DNA from 2 places in the Pseudaeromonas sharmana genome. Region 1 is predicted to be linked to the other one. Evidence: riboswitches for the same ligand, from Rfam matches in the RefSeq annotation. Region 1 holds a riboswitch; the other holds the start of a gene.
The links. Region 1 has a riboswitch for lysine ahead of lysC (lysine-sensitive aspartokinase 3). Riboswitches for the same ligand answer to the same signal wherever they lie in the genome.
Positions count from the first base shown of each region.

Region 2: another riboswitch for lysine. It lies ahead of ACFOSS_RS09990 (Na+/H+ antiporter NhaC family protein); the one in region 1 lies ahead of lysC (lysine-sensitive aspartokinase 3).

Region 1 covers NZ_JBHSAF010000014.1:836,441-840,836, forward strand. Annotated here, with positions in the region: gene ACFOSS_RS13490 (DUF4357 domain-containing protein) at 1-259, opposite strand, end outside; gene argA (amino-acid N-acetyltransferase) at 630-1,958, shown strand; lysine riboswitch at 2,234-2,406, shown strand; gene lysC (lysine-sensitive aspartokinase 3) at 2,489-3,841, shown strand; gene ACFOSS_RS13505 (hypothetical protein) at 4,072-4,242, shown strand; gene ACFOSS_RS13510 (heavy metal-binding domain-containing protein) at 4,239-4,396, shown strand, end outside.
Region 2 covers NZ_JBHSAF010000014.1:23,881-28,276, reverse strand. Annotated here, with positions in the region: gene ACFOSS_RS09995 (thymidine kinase) at 1-66, opposite strand, end outside; gene ACFOSS_RS09990 (Na+/H+ antiporter NhaC family protein) at 140-1,717, opposite strand; lysine riboswitch at 1,810-1,985, opposite strand; gene ACFOSS_RS09985 (H-NS family histone-like protein) at 2,283-2,687, shown strand; gene rrtA (rhombosortase) at 2,740-3,342, shown strand; gene pyrF (orotidine-5'-phosphate decarboxylase) at 3,320-4,018, opposite strand; gene lapB (lipopolysaccharide assembly protein LapB) at 4,030-4,396, opposite strand, start outside.

The DNA.
Region 1 (4,396 bases):
CGCGCAGGGAACCGGCCTGTTCACCATTGACGCGAGAGCCTGCCAGCACCACAAAACCAGGTTTTTGACGTTGTCCGACCGGATACCCTGTCGCCTCAGCGCCTTTCACACTGAAGTAATAGCGCTCCCGCTCTCCCGGCGTACTGCTGGCCAACGCCTTCTGCAGGGCCATCAATTCATCGAAGATATCAATCGGAACCACAGCGGCCTGACGATTGCCCTTGTGATCGACAATAAAGCTGACCTGCTTGCCTAACATCCTCGCAATTCCTTTGTCTGGCGATAAAAACTCGCTTCAGTTTGCCTTGTGTTGACATCAGAACCAAGCCTTAACGGTGGATTTGAGAAGCTGGCGACGTCGCCACGGCGGAAGCCCGGTGCGTGTATTGTTGTCGCATGCAAGGTGTATCCAGTGACGCGAATACTGGCCGCACATCCAACAATCGGTAAGCGATTTTAGCAGACTACCCTGCGGTTCAACGGTGAATTAGAGCAAATAATGCAGATCTGAATTCTGCAGCCTCAACGTTATTGATAAACATAAAAAATCATTTTTAGTGATTATTTATACTTGCATGCGGCGCAGTTTTTCACGATCATGATGCCACTATCACAGCAAGGATAAACTGATGGTCCGCGAAAGAGATGCCGTACTGGTGAATGCCTTCCGTCATTCCACTCCCTATGTAAATCATCACCGGGGGTCGACCTTCGTCATCATGGTGGGGGGAGAAGCCATTGCCGATGAGCATTTCAACGACATGGTTGCCGATATAGCCCTACTGCAGAGTTTGGGCATTCGGCTGGTTCTGGTGTTTGGTGCTCGTCCACAGATTGACAACGCCTTGGCCCAGGCCGGGATCCGCTCCCGCTTTCACAAACGTATCCGCGTTACCGACAGCGACAGCTTCCGTATCATCAAGCAGGTCTGCGGCGGGCTACAGCTGGAGATCACCTCTCGGTTATCGATGGGCCTGGTCAACACCCCAATGCAAGGGGCACGGTTGAATGTCGTCAGTGGCAACTTTGTTACCGCACAGCCGATCGGCGTCGACGACGGCATCGACTACTGCCATAGCGGCAAGGTACGGCGTGTCGATAGTGACGGTATCCGTCGCCAGCTGGACCAGCAGGCCATCGTGCTGGTCTCTCCGGTCGGATTCTCCGTCACGGGTGAGAGTTTCAGCGTCAATGCCGAAGAGATTGCCGCCCAGGTCGCAATTCATCTTGGCGCCGATAAGTTGATCTCGTTTTGCTCGCAGCAAGGGATTATTCATCAAAATGGACAGGTGGTCTCGGAGCTGTTCCCGGAACAAGCCGAAGAGTACCTATGGGCCCTGGAAAAACAGGGCGACGACAGTTCCGGTACTGCCCGTTACCTCCGAGCTGCCATTGCCTCCTGTCGCGGTGGCGTACCGCGCAGTCATCTGGTGAGTTACAAAGAAGACGGTGCCCTGCTGCAGGAGCTGTTTACCCGTGATGGGATCGGTACGCAAATTGTTCGTCAGAGTGCGGAACAGGCTCGCTCCGCTTCAATTGATGATATTGGCGGCATTCTGGATCTCATTCGGCCATTGGAAGAGGAAGGCATTCTGGTGCGCCGTTCACGCGAACAGCTGGAAATGGAGATCGATCACTTCAGTATTATTGAGCGGGATGGTCTGGTCATTGGCTGCGCCGCACTCTATCCGTTTCCGGAAGAGTCCATGGCTGAGATGGCCTGTGTCGCGATTCACCCCGACTATCGCAGTTCCAGTCGTGGGGATCGGCTCGTCGCCAAAATTGAAGAGCACGCGCGTCGCCAAGGCATACACAAGCTGTTTGTGTTAACAACCCGCTCCATCCACTGGTTCCGTGAACGCGGGTTTGAGCCGGTAGAGGTATCGGATCTGCCCGTTACTAAGCAAAAACTCTATAACTACCAGCGCAGATCGAAAATCTTGTTGAAAAATATATAAAAAAAGACGGGGCCGACAAAATAACCGGCCCCGTTTTGGCAATGGAGATTTCTGGTTTCCACGCGGCGTAATATAGCAGCGCAGGATCGGGGGATTCGTGGAACCGGTCACATAACCAAGCATTGTTTTCATCTGTTTAACAAAAAAGTCCAGCCCAGATCACGAAATGAAACGGCTTTCTGTATGCGCTTACATTTGATCTGGCTCCGGATTTGGGTAGTAAATTTGACAGGTACCCCCGAGAAAGGGTATTTGTGTTAGACCCGCCTCAAGCGGGAACCAGAAGAGGCGCGTTGTTCAGGTAGCCGGCAGCAGGATGACAGTATCCGTCGATGGCCGGTCAGGGGGTACAACGCCGAGACTGCTTGCACACTGTAACGTGTTGGTAGTCGGCTGCGAGGGCTGAATCCCTCGGGCTGTCACCTGAGGGTGAAGTGCTTCTGGCAGGAAATTCTTTTTTCCCGCCTTAAACGCCCGCCTTCTTGGTTTCAACATTAAACGGATTTTGCTGTCTTTCAGGAGTTTTACCCGTGAACCAGGTTTGCGTTGCCAAGTTCGGCGGCACCAGCGTTGCCAATGCCGAAGCCATGGGCCGCTGTGCCCAGATCGTCGTTAATAATCCCAAGACCCGTGTTGTGGTGCTGAGCGCCAGTGCCGGCGTCACCAACCTGTTGGTCGACCTGGCCGCAGGCACCTTGGATCAACAGGCGCGCGAAGAGCGGCTGCAACGCTTGACCGACATCCAGTTCCATATTTTGGCTGACTTGGGCCACCCTACCCTGCTGGTACAAACCATTCGCGACATGCTGGATGAGGTCCGCGATCTGGCGGCGCAAGCCAGCGTGGTCACCGATGCCTCGCTGGTTGACCGCATGGTCGCGCAGGGTGAACTGATGTCGACCCGTTTGTTTACCGAATTGATGAAGCAGCAAGGCCATGATGCCGTCTGGTTCGATGTGCGCAAGGTGATGCGTACTGACAGCCGTTTTGGCAAAGCCACGCCGGCCATTGAGGCATTGCGTACCCTTAGCCAGCAAGAGCTGGCACCGCTGGTTGCTAACCATTACGTGATCACGCAGGGCTTCATCGGCGCCAATGCCGAGGGTCAGACCACCACCTTGGGCCGCGGTGGTAGCGACTACAGTGCCGCACTGCTGGCCGAAGCGCTGAATGTCAGCGAACTGGAAATCTGGACTGACGTTCCCGGCATTTACACCACAGACCCGCGGATGGTGCAGAGCGCTCGTCCGATCCCGGAGATCAGCTTTGCCGAAGCGGCTGAAATGGCGACCTTTGGCGCCAAGGTTCTGCACCCGTCGACACTGCAACCGGCTGTTCGCCGCAATATCCCGGTGTTTGTCGGCTCCAGCAAGGATCCTGCTGCTGGAGGGACCTGGGTTCGCTCCAGTACCGAGTCCAATCCGCTGTTTCGTGCCGTGGCCCTGCGTCGCAAGCAGATCCTGCTGACCCTGCAGAGCCCAAACATGCTCGGCGCCTGCGGCTTTCTCGCCGAGGTGTTCTCGATTCTGGCCCGTCACCGAATCTCGGTTGACTTGATTACCACTTCCGAAGTCAGTGTGGCACTGACCCTGGACCAGACCGGCAGCCAATCCAATGGCAAGTCGATCTTGAGCGATGAGGTGCTGGCCGAGCTGGGCGCCCTGTGCAAGGTCAAGGTGGAAGACAATCTCGCGCTGGTTGCCCTGATCGGCAACAGCATGAGCACCGTTAGCGGCGCAGGCAGCCGTGTCTTCGAAGCCATTGATGACGTGAATATCCGCCTGATCTGTTACGGTGCCAGCGCCCACAATCTCTGCTTCCTGGTCGGCGAGGACCAGGCGGAAGAGATCATTCAACGTTTGCACCGCAAGCTGTTGGATTAAGTTAAGTCCTTTTACTCCGTTTCGGCGCAGGCAAAGCCTGCGCCTTTTTTATTTCCGGTCGGCGCGAGTTTGTTCAATAAGTTCTATTAGTGTCATCGATGACAGGGCAATACATATGGCCTCCCGGGTGCAGGCATCGCTCAATTCCACTGAATAGACAGGAACCACCTGGCATTAAAATACCAAGCTATGACCTTGATAAATAAGGTATTATTTTCATTGTTTTGTGGGTGATTGATGGAGTGTCTTCTGAATATTCGGGAATCACGGCATGCGGCTCCTTTAGGAAAATAGAAAATGCCGCAGGGAAAAAAATTAACCTTCTGAAGCTGGCGCTTGCCGCTGCATTACCAACTGCTATGCTGGCCTATGATCAGTTGGATAAAGGATACCTCATATGATTCTTTCGACCACGCCCACCCTCGAAGGCCGTCAAATCACTGAATACCGAGGCATTGTCGTAGGGGAAGCTATTCTTGGCGCCAATATCTTCAAGGACTTGTTTGCCGGACTGCGCGACATCATCGGTGGCCGCTCCGGTGCCTATGAACGCGA
Region 2 (4,396 bases), 810 kb from region 1:
AGCCTGGATCAGTTGGGTGGATTTACCCGAGTTCATTGCGGCAAATTTGTAATGTAGCGAGGCCATGCTGTCTCCTGAAAAATAACCGCGACATAATGCCAGAAAATGAAAAGGGGCCGAAGCCCCTTGATCATGCGGTTTAAGCCAGCGACGGCGCTATTGCTCGCTGTCGACCGAGTAAAATCGTCAGGCCGATGGCAAACCAGATCCCGGCACCGATGTAGGCCAGCCAGGTGCTGCCCGAGAGCCCCATCAGCAGATACGCAACCAGGGCTCCAAAGGCTACAAACAGCGCATAGGGCAGTTGTGTCATCACGTGATCGATATGATGGCAACTGGCACCAGTCGACGAAAGAATCGTGGTATCCGAGATCGGTGAACAGTGGTCGCCAAAAACAGCTCCGGCCAGCACGGCGGACAGACTCACCATCAGCAAACTTGGCTCAGCCGCCACCACCATGTCGGCGGCCAAGGGCAGCATGATTCCAAACGTACCCCAACTTGTTCCGGTCGAAAATGCCATGGCACCAGCCAGAACAAACAGCATGGCCGGCAACATCCAGGTTGGCACCCCGAGGCTGACCAACGAGGAGAGGTATTTTCCGGTTTCCATATCGCGGATCACGGCACCGATGGCCCAGGCCAAGACCAGAATACGAATGGCCGGCCACATGGCTTGCACACCGTGCACGGCAACCTGAGTCCACTGGCGAATGGTTAGACGCAATCGCAACGCCAACATCACGGCACTGGCCAACGCCAAGGCGCCGCCTTTTACCAGCGAGCCGCCGACATCGGTATTCTCAAAGGCCTTGAGCAGCGAAAACGGCTCGCCTGCGGCTGTCAGTTTGAGCGCCCCGCTATAGATCATAAAGAATACGGTCGCGGTCACCAGAAACAGAATGGGAACAACCAAATCCCACACCCGACCACGAGACGAAGGGGCCAGCGAAGAGGTTTCGCCAGGCGGAACGCCTTTTTGCGCATCAAACAGCTGCCCTTCGCGCGCTGCGGCTTCATGCCGGGCCATCAGTCCCACATCCTTTTGGAACAGGACGATCGCCAGCACCAACAACAAGGTAAACACGGCGTAGAAATTCAGTGGAATCATGGCAAGAAAGGCCGAGAATGCGGTCACCTGGGTCATGCCATGGGCAGTTAAGATACCGCCAATCAGCGCAATGATATAAGCGCCCCAGGAAGAAATTGGCATCAAGACGCACACCGGCGCGGCTGTCGAATCGAGCAAATAGGCCAATTTGGCCCGGGATATCTGATAGCGATCGGTCACGGGCCGGCAGATGGTCCCTACCGCCAGACTATGAAAATAGTCATCAATAAAAAACAGAAATACCAGCAATCCCGTCATCAACTTGGCTTGCCGGCGTGTCTTGATGTGTTGCTCCGCCCAATCAGCGAAAGCGCGGGTGCCGCCAGAAAGTGTCATCAAACTGATCAGGCAGCCAAGCAACAATAAAAATAACAGGATATTTACGTTCCACAGATTCCAGTCATTATCCTGCCAGAAAATGCCCTGGAAGAGCTTGCCCAAATAGACTGTAGTGCCCACAGGCTCGCCGGCCGACAGTAACAATGCGCCAGTGACGATGCCTGCACCGAGGGATAACAGAACTTTGCGAGTGGCAACGGCCAGGACTACCGTCAACAGTGGCGGAATGATGGAGAGAATTGAATCGGAATAGTGTGTGATACTCATGATCTCGGGTCACCTATAAACATCAGGTGGAGATCTACCGAAGAGGAATAGAAGACAAATATCAGGAAAAATATTCCTGTTGAGACTCCTGCCCTTTCAGTAGCGCTCCATAGTTTGCTCAGACTATGGCAGTGACATTCCTGTTCGAAATGCCCCCAGCAAACGCTCATGACGGAACGTTTACTTCGGCGCTGACGCCTTTCATCGGACTTCACAGGTGTCACCCTCGTCCCAACTACTCTTCGGCAGCGCAACCTCTACTCAAGGTAAGTCGAGCATCTTACTGACATTGGCGCCAAGGTCAATATTTTTATCCGGCAACCTAGCAAAAACCAGCGAAATCGATTGACATGGCAGATTGAAACACAACCCCATTGAGTGTGTTTGCGATAATGATATTTGACTGACGCGACCCGCTGCAGAAAATATCGCATTATTTATTCGTGACGATATTTATTATTTCCAGCCAGCTTGACAATTTTTACTAGCCTATTAAATTAAAAAAAGGTTAATAGTCACAATAAAGAAATCACCACCCAATACCCTCGGATTAAGTGAGACGAACATGAGTGAATTTTTGAAGGTGTTTTTAAATATTCGGAGCCTGCGCGCCGTGGCTCGGGATCTGACGCTGGAACAATTGGAAGAAGGGCTGGCAAAACTCACCAGTATTGTTGAAGAGCGCCGTGCCAATGATGAAGATGAGCGCAAATCCCGTGAAGAGCGTCTGCGTAAAATCAACGAATACATGAATATGCTTCGCGCCGATGGCATTGATCCAACTGAGCTGTTTCCAGCGGCGGCAAGCGATGTAGAAAAAAGCAGCAAGCGTGCACCACGCCCGGCGAAATATCGTTATCTTGATGAAAACGGTCAGGAAAAGACCTGGACCGGTCAAGGCCGCCAACCCTCTCCGATCCGCAAAGCCATAGAAAACGAAGGCAAAAGCCTCAACGATTTCTTAATTTGATATCTAAGAAAATGAAAGAGGGGCTGACGCCCCTTTTCTTTTAGTGACCATCATGATTAAACAAGGCACTGCATTCTGGTGTTTCTTGCTATTGGCTCTGGTTTTTTCCTGCGTAGTTCAGAGCTTCGGTAATGACTCGCTATTATCCTTTGACCGTAGCGCTATTTTGTCTGGAGAGTATTGGCGTCTCATCACTGGGGGCTGGCTGCATCATAATGCTCCCCACATGTTAATGAATCTGCTGGCATTGAGCATATTATGGTGCCTGTTGATTCCGCCTCTAACCGATGGCTTCTGTTTATTACTCTTGGTGTTGCTCGTGAGTCTGGTTGATCTGGGAATATTGATCCTGGTTCCTAAAACGCAACATTACTGGGGGCTATCAGGTGCCCTGCATGGTCTGTTCGCCATCGCAACCTGTCTGCAATTTATTGACAAGAAACGCCTGGCCGCACTCTGGTTAATCGGGCTGATATTAAAACTAGTATGGGATACTGCGCATCTCGACGATACGACAGCCCAGCTAATCGGGACTCGGGTTCATGTCGAGTCACATATTTTGGGCAGTATGGCTGGGCTGGCTATCGGGCTGGCGCTGCTGTTATGGCAACGCCAGGCCCAACGAAACAGGGTTAACCTAACAACGAAAGATTAATGCGCGCTAACGTGGCAGCAGGATCGACCGACTGGGTGATCGGTCGACCGATAACCAGATAATCCGAACCCTGACGACATGCCTGTTCGGGGGTCAGCACACGACGTTGGTCTCCCAGCTCGGCATCAGCAGGGCGTATACCCGGGGTGATCAATTTGAATTCGGCACCCAGCGCCGGTTTTAACAACGGCGCTTCCTGTGCAGAGCAGACGACACCATCCAGACCACAATCGCGAGTCAAAGTAGCCAGCCTTAATACCTGCTCCTGAATCGGAGTTGCAATACCGATAGCCTGTAATTCAGGCTGCTCCATGCTGGTAAGTACCGTGACGGCGATCAGCAAGGGTTTGTCATCCCCATATCGTTCGAGCGCCTCTCTGGCTGCAACCATCATGCGCGGACCACCACTGGCATGAACATTCACCATCCAGACACCCAGCTCGGCGGCAGCAGTTACCGCTTTTGCGACTGTATTGGGAATATCATGGAATTTCAGATCCAGAAACACATCAAAGCCGCGCTGTTGTAAATTACGCACCAACTGAGGACCGAACAGTGTAAACATCTCTTTGCCTACCTTGAGACGACAGGCCTCGGGAGAAACCTGATCGACAAACTGGTAAGCATCCTCTTCACGCGCATAATCCAGCGCCACCACAACTTTAGGATCCAACATTCTTACTCCCGTTACTCGCCATCCAGACCACGGATGGGCTTGATCGTCGCCCATTGCTTGCACGATGGGCACTGCCAGAAAATCAAACGTGATGTAAAGCCACAATGTGTACAGCAGTAACGAGGCTTGGCTCGAATCTGCTCCTCCACCAACTGCTTAAGCAGGCCTATGCTCTCAACGGCTCGCGGATTATCTAACTCAGAGAGTCGATAATCCATCAGTTTGGCAAACGACTTCATCGTGGGATGCCGCTTAAGCTCTCGCAAAACAAAAGATTCTGCCTCGGCGCTCTGCCCTTGCGCTGTCATCAGGTCCGACAACGCAAGGGCAACACTGGCCGAGCCACTCGCGTCCAACCATTGTCTTAGAATGCTGGTA